DNA from 2 places in the Sphingobium sp. B1D7B genome. Region 2 is predicted to be linked to the other one. Evidence: predicted binding sites of a transcription regulator. Region 2 holds the regulator's gene; the other holds the start of a gene.
The links. Region 2 encodes LexA, which represses DNA repair genes until DNA is damaged. Its sites were predicted from a motif close to GTTCCNCNCTTGTTCT; they were not measured.

Region 1: M2336_RS08610 (ImuA family protein) is a predicted target of LexA. The motif match lies at 973-988, and genes of this name have one in related genera.

The regions. Positions count from the first base shown of each region.
Region 1 is NZ_JAOQOR010000001.1:1,864,438-1,867,906, forward strand. It holds gene M2336_RS08605 (Y-family DNA polymerase) at 1-315, opposite strand, end outside; gene M2336_RS08610 (ImuA family protein) at 197-934, opposite strand; gene M2336_RS08615 (nuclear transport factor 2 family protein) at 1,253-1,708, shown strand; gene M2336_RS08620 (hypothetical protein) at 1,705-2,688, shown strand; gene M2336_RS08625 (hypothetical protein) at 2,692-3,469, shown strand, end outside.
Region 2 is NZ_JAOQOR010000001.1:3,133,810-3,137,278, reverse strand. It holds gene M2336_RS14705 (ComEC/Rec2 family competence protein) at 1-984, shown strand, start outside; gene lexA (transcriptional repressor LexA) at 1,009-1,713, opposite strand; gene M2336_RS14695 (bestrophin family protein) at 1,839-2,735, opposite strand; gene M2336_RS14690 (GFA family protein) at 2,930-3,430, shown strand.

The DNA.
Region 1 (3,469 bases), 1.3 Mb from region 2:
GATGCAATGCCGGGCCAGCCGCTGCAGCCAGTGACGGTCGGCCTCTTCGTCCATGTCGGCCACGATGAGGTCGGGCTGCAGCGCGCGGGCATCGGCCAGCGTCTGGCCCGGCGAGATGCCGAGCGCGCGGGCCTGCGCATCGACGGCGCACAGCCGCAATGCGCCCTTGATCTTGGCGACGAGAACCAGCGGCCCGTCAGGCTGCCCGCCGGTCCCCGCGCTGTCGATCCCCTGCTGAATCCGCAGCCTTTCTGTGGGCAGGAGCGGAAACCACAGCGCCAGATAGCGCCGCTTCACGGAACAAGCGTCGGTCACGGTCCCACTCCAGCCGCCAGGAAAGGCCGCAAGGGCCGGAACGTTGGCGCAGCAAGGTCACATCGAAGGTCGGCAGTCCGGGCGCATTGCCCGGCAGCGCGAGCGAAGGTGCGGCGGCCACCTGCCAGCGGGTCTGTGCCGCGCTGGGCACGGGCGGCGCGTCCGGGCGCAGCAGCAACAATGTCACGCCGGATTTCTCTGCCGCCAAAGTCAGGCGGCGGCTGGCGGTCAGGTCCAGCGCGGGCATCGGCCCCCAGCCTTCCACCACGACTGCGCTCAGGCCAGAGCAGCGCAAGGCATCCACGGCCGCACGCAGCAGGTCCATGCCGTCCCTGACGGTGCCGATCAGCCCCAGGCCGGGGGCGCCGCCCAGTTCGGCCCAGCCATGGCCCTGCGCCACGCCGCCTTTTCGGCTCGCCTGTCGCTCGCGGAGCCACAGCACCTTGCCCTCGGCCTCGCTCAGACCTGTCGCCAGCGAGACGACGAAACCCGCCGCTGCCGCGACATCGTCCACCTCTGCGGCATAGACTTCATGCACCCGCCCGCGCGCCAGCCCGCCGCCCAGCAGCGTATCGATCGCAGCGATGCCGAACGCCTTTCGGGAGGGGGCATCCGGCATCGCGTGATCGCATGAAAGGGCAGGGGCGAGTCTCATATGTTCCTATTATGTTCTTATTCTGAGTAGGGTCAAGGGATCGTTCCGGCAGTTTGTCCGATCGCGGCCCAAGCCACTGGAGTCGAACGATCATTGGACGCCTGCGACAGAGTGTCGCAAAGGCGGTTCCTCGCCGGGCATTTCGCTTGACAAGGCAGCCCTGCAGAACGGAATAAACTACAACGACGTATCACGATTTATCCGCTGCCCATGCGGATGCTGCGCGTCATGAGGGGGAGGTTACAGGGGATGCGGTTCAGGTCAGCCGTCGGCAAAGCGCTTATGCTTGCTCTGTTCGGATCGCTCGCCCAAACGGCTGTGGCGGCCGAGAATTGCCCGTCGCCGGGCATGACCAAGGCCGATTTCGAGCGCTATTTCCTCTGTTTCAATGCGCGCGATTATGCCTGCTTCACCAGCTATTACGACCCCGATGTCGTACTGGTGAAAGGCGGCAAATGGCCCGATCTCAAGGGGCGCGATGCCATCATCGCCTTCTATCGCGATGTCGATGCCCGTGGGCTGCAGGAGCAAGTCACCCCGCACGCCATCGAGGTGCAGCCGCAGGGCGCGACGGTCGATCTGGAAGCGCATTTCCAGGCCACCAGCGACTGGCCGGACTTTGGCTCACGGCCCTTGAAGGCGGGCGATGACTGGCGGTTGCGCGGCGTGCTGCTCTACGAGATTCCATGCGGCAAGATCACCCGCATCCGGCCCCGCCCGCGTCCCGTGCAGCCATGATCGCGCGTCCCATTCGTGCGCTGGCCATGATGGCCGCGCTCCTGCTCGCCGCCCCGGCGATGGCTGCCGGACCTGCTGCACCGGCGGCCTGTGACCGCACCTGCCTCACCGAGATTATGGACCAATATCTGGCCGCCATGGTCGCGCGCGCACCCGCTCGGGCGCCGATGGCAGTGCAATATCGCGCGACCGAAGATGCGCAGGAGGTCCGTCTCGGCGCAGGCCTGTGGCAGACGGCGACCGGCCTCGGCACCTATCGCATCGACCTCGCCGATCCGGTGAGTGGCACCGTCGGCTATATCGGCGAGGTGCTTGAAGGGGAGGCCAAGGTCACCATCGCGCTGCGTCTCAAGGTGGCGGATCGCAAGATCACCGAGGTGGAGACGATTCTCGGGCGCGGGCGGGTGCCCGGCTCGTCGATCGTGCCGGCGCCGCGCGCGTCGTTCGGCAATATCGTTCCGCCCGCCGAGCGGCTGACCCGCCAGCAGATGATCCAAACGGCCAATGCCAATTTCGACGCGCTGCTCGCGGCCGACGGCTCCCCCTATGCGGAGGATTGCCAGCGCATCGAGAACCGCATGGCGATGAGCGGCAATGCGGAGCTCAACTATCCCATCGGCACGATCCCCGGCGTGCCCAAGCCGCATTTCGGCAGCATGGGCTGCGGCCAGCAGATCAGCCTGCACCTGTTCGACCAGCTCGACGCGGTCGAGCCGCGCCGCTTCCTCCTGCTCGATGAAGAGAAGCAGCTCGTCTTCGGCGTCTATGTCATGCGCTGGTACAAGAAGGGTCGGTGCAACGAGATCCCCGGCTATGGCACCATCTGCCATGACAAGCCGCGCCAGCCGGTCTCGCTGCTCAATGCGGAAATCCTCGGCGTGCGCGGCGGCAAGATTCACGAGGTCGAGGCGATCTTCAAATTCGCGCCTTATGAGGCCGACAGCGGCTGGCAGGGCGATCTGCGCGACGGAAAGGACTGACGGATGATCCGCTTTGCACGGCGTGCTACCGCCCTCGCGCTGCTGCTTTTCCCCGGCTTGCCGACGCTGGCACGGGAGGCCGCGCCGCCATGCGACCGCGCCTGCCTCTATGCGCATGTGGACCGCTATCTCGCCGCCGTCGAGCAGGGGACGTCCGCCGGTCTCGATCTCGCACCGGACTTTCGCGCCACCGAGAATGGCGTGCCGGTGGCGCCGGGCGAGGGGCTCTGGCAGACGACGGATGGCTATAGCAGCTACCAGGCACGCGCCGCCGATGTGGCCGCCGGGCAAGTCGCGGTGCTGGGGGAGGTGAAGGAGGGCGACAAGACCGTCGGCTATGCCACGCGCCTCAAGATCGTCGCCGGGCGGATCGCGGAAGCCGAGACGGTGATCGGCCGGTCATTCGCGCCGCAGCATCCCTCCATGCCGACCGAGGTCAGAGCAGGCCTGCGCACCATCGTGCCCAAGCGCGAGCGCCTGTCCCGCGCCGAAATGATCGCACTGGCCGACCGGAACTTCGACAATATGCTGCGTAACAAGGGCGATCATTTCGCGCCGGATTGCCAGCGGATCGAAAACCGGATGCCGATGAGCGGCAACCCACAATTGGCCTATCCCATCACACCCATTCCCGGCAAACCCCTGCCGCATTTCGGCAGCATGAGCTGTCAGGCGCAGGTGGAGGCGCATCTGTTCGACACGCTCGATAAGGTCGAGCCGCGCCGCTATCTGGTGGTGGATGAGGAACAGCAGGTGCTGTTCGGCGTGTTTTCCCTGCGCT
Region 2 (3,469 bases):
GTTGCCGTGACCGCAATCGTGGCGCTTTACGAATATCCCCCCGCACGGCGGCTGTTCGAGCGACGCGACGAGGGGCGGATAAAGCGCTGGACCCGCAGCCTCGGCGCCTTGCTGGCGACCGGGCTGCTGGTCGAGCTGGTGCTGACGCCGATTGCCTTTGCCCATTTTCATCGCTCGGGCCTGCTTGGCGCGGCGGCCAATATGATCGCCATTCCGCTCACAAGTTTCGTGGTGATGCCGGCTGAGGTGCTCGCGCTGGTGCTCGACGCTGTGGGGCTGGGGGCGCCGGTCTGGTGGGTGGTCGGTGTGGCGCTCAAGTTCCTGCTGTGGATTGCGCATACTATCGCCAGTCAGCCCTTTGCGACGCTATCGCTGCCCGTCTCCAGCGGACTGGCCTTTGCGCTCGCCATGATCGGCCTCTTGTGGCTGATGCTCTGGCACACGGCGCTGCGTTGGTGGGGCCTGCCTCTGACGGCGCTAGGCTTTTTCCTGACATTTCTGGCACCGTCCGCCGACGTGCTCGTCACCGCCGACGGCCATCATGTGGCGGTGCGCCTGCGCGATGGGCGCATGGCACTGCTGCGGGACCGAAGCGGGGACTATGTTCGCACGACTCTGGCTGAAGCGAGCGCCTATGACGGTGAGTTTGCGTCCCTCGCGCAGGCGCCGGACACGGGATGCACGCGGGACATGTGCGCGATGACATTGCCGGGCCGTGCTGACCAGCCGCCGGTTCACCTGCTGATCAGTCGCTCGCGCCTGCTCGTTCCCTATCCCGAGTTGGTGGCCGCCTGCGCGCAGGCCGATCTTGTGATCGCTGACCGGCCCCTGCCGCCGGGATGTGTGCCGCGCTGGGCAAAGCTGGATCGGCCTGCGCTGAATGCCATGGGCGGTGCACTGATCCTGCTCGACAGTCGGGAGATCGTGCCGGGCCACGACCCGCGCAGCCGCCATCCCTGGATCGCGGGCACCGGCTCGCGCTAGAGCCGGCGTCCCATATCGCCCGCCTCAGTTATAGCGCCGCAAGAGCCCTGCGAGCCGGCCCTGAATGCGCACCTGCCGCGCCTCATAGGTTTGGGGCTCATGGTCGCGATTGGCAGGATCGAGCCGCACCTTGCGGCCGTCATGATGGAAATATTTGAGCGTCGCTTCATTCTCGTCGATGAGGGCCACGACGATCTGGCCATCGCGCGCCGTTTCGGTCCGCTGGATCAGCGCGAAGTCACCGTCAAAAATCCCTGCTTCGATCATCGAGTCACCGGAGACTTCTAGCGCGTAATGATCGCCGGCGCCCAGCAACGCGGCCGGGACCGGCAACATGGTGTCGCTCTCCATCGCCTCGATGGGAAGACCGGCAGCGATGCGCCCATGCAGCGGAATTTCGATCACGTCATTGGCGGCGATGGAGATCGTCCGCGCCGGCGCGGTGGCCGCCTTGCGCAGCGGGGTCACGTTGGTGGCCGCCGCCGGCTCTTCCGTCCGCTCTGCCACGGGCATACCATCCGGCAGTTTGAGGATTTCGAGCGCCCGCGCGCGATTGGGCAGCCTGCGGATGAAGCCGCGCTCTTCCAGCGCGCTGATCAGCCGATGGATGCCGGACTTCGACTTGAGGTCCAGCGCCTCCTTCATCTCCTCGAAACTGGGCGAGACGCCACCCTGATCGAGATGCTGCTTGATGTAGCTGAGCAGTTGCTGTTGCTTGGCGGTCAACATGAGTGGTTCCCCAATATGGAACGGACGGAGAACGTTTAGGAAACGAATCGAGCCACGTCAACACGGATCGGCCAAATATCTCAGGTCTCGGTGGCTGGCGTGTCGTCCCACGCACGGGCGAGCGATCAGGTCAGGATGTGCTGGTCAGGCGCGATGGGTGCGGGAAGATCGGTCGCGCCGAGGCGGGCGAGCATTTCGCGTTCGACCGTCCGTGTCATCGCATCGAGCGGCAAGTCGTTGGGATCATAGCCGAACGGGTCTTCCAGCTGATCGCCCAAGGCGTCCAGCCCGAAGAAGGTATAGCTCGCCACCAGCACCGGAATGAGGGCCCACCAGCCCAGCGAGCCCGCCAGCGCGAAGGGCAGCAACAGGCAGAAGACGTAGGTCGTGCGGTGGAGAATGAGCGAATAGGTGAACGGAACCGGCGTGCTGGCGATCCGCTCACAGGCCGCCTGCACATCGCTGAGCGCCTTGAGTTGGCCCTCGATGAGCGAATGATGGATCGGGTTGATCCGCCCGTCTGCGGACAGGCGCAGGCAGTGCGCGCCCATCTCGTAGAGTACGGTGTCGGTCGGGTTCGGGGAGGTGCGCCACGGTCCATCGTTCACCCACCGGCCGATCGCGGCAGCCTCGTCGTGCTGACGCAGGCGGGCAGCAAGACCGTTGGTGAAGCCGCAGACGCCGCGGAGCAGCGGGGCGCGCTCCTCCTCAGGCAGCGAGGACGTGAGCCGTGCGAAGGAGCGGCTCGCGATGATCAGCGCCCCCCATTGCTTGCGGCCCTCCCACCAGCGATCATAACAGGCACTGTTGCGGAAACTCATGAAGATGGAGAGCGACAGGCCGATCAGGGCGAATGGAATGCCGCTGATCTGCGCGAATAGCCCTGGCCAGGCGCGCGCTGCCAGAATGGCCGCCACGCTGGCCACGGCGATGCCTGCCAGCCGATGCTGGATATGCGGCATGATCGTGCCGCGATAGGCGAACAGCACTTCGAGCAAGCCAAGGCGGTTGCGAACGATCACGGGCGGACATCTCCTGCCAGGGCACGCGGCCACCGGACATGGGCCGGGCACCGGGCGCGCTCGCCATGCGGAGGATGCGCGCGCAGATCAAGGATTAAGTGGCCGCAAGGGGAAGCGCGCAATGGGCGCTGAGGGAACCGGCGGGGAGGGCAGCGGTTCAGCTTGACAGACGATCACTACAAGAGGACCGTGCCATGCCCCTCAAGCTCGAAGGTTCCTGCCGATGCGGCGCCGTGCGCTTTTCCGTCGACAGCCATGCGCCGGTGCCCTTTCTGCGCTGTTATTGCTCGATCTGCCGCAAGACCGCCGGCGGTGGCGGCTATGCCATCAATCTCCACGCCGACAAGCGCACGCACAAGGTGGAAGGCGAGACCGCCGTCTATCACGCTGCGCTGGACGATGGCGGCGGTGGGGGCGAGGGCGGATGCCGCGTCAGCACCGGCGAGCGGCACTTCTGCCCGGCCTGCGCGAGCGCGCTCTGGGTGTTCAGCCCAGAGTATCCCGACCTGCTCCACCCTTTCGCTTCCGCGATCGACAGCGATTTGCCCAAGCCGCCGTCGCTGGTGCACATGATGCTCGGATCAAAGGCGAATTGGGTCGAGCCGCAGATCGGGTCGGATGACCAGTGCTTCGACGGCTATCCAGACGAGGGGCTGGAAGACTGGCACCGGGCGCATGGGCTATGGATTGAGTAGGACGGCTCGGGCGGGACGCTTCCAGGGGCGGCCGTGAAG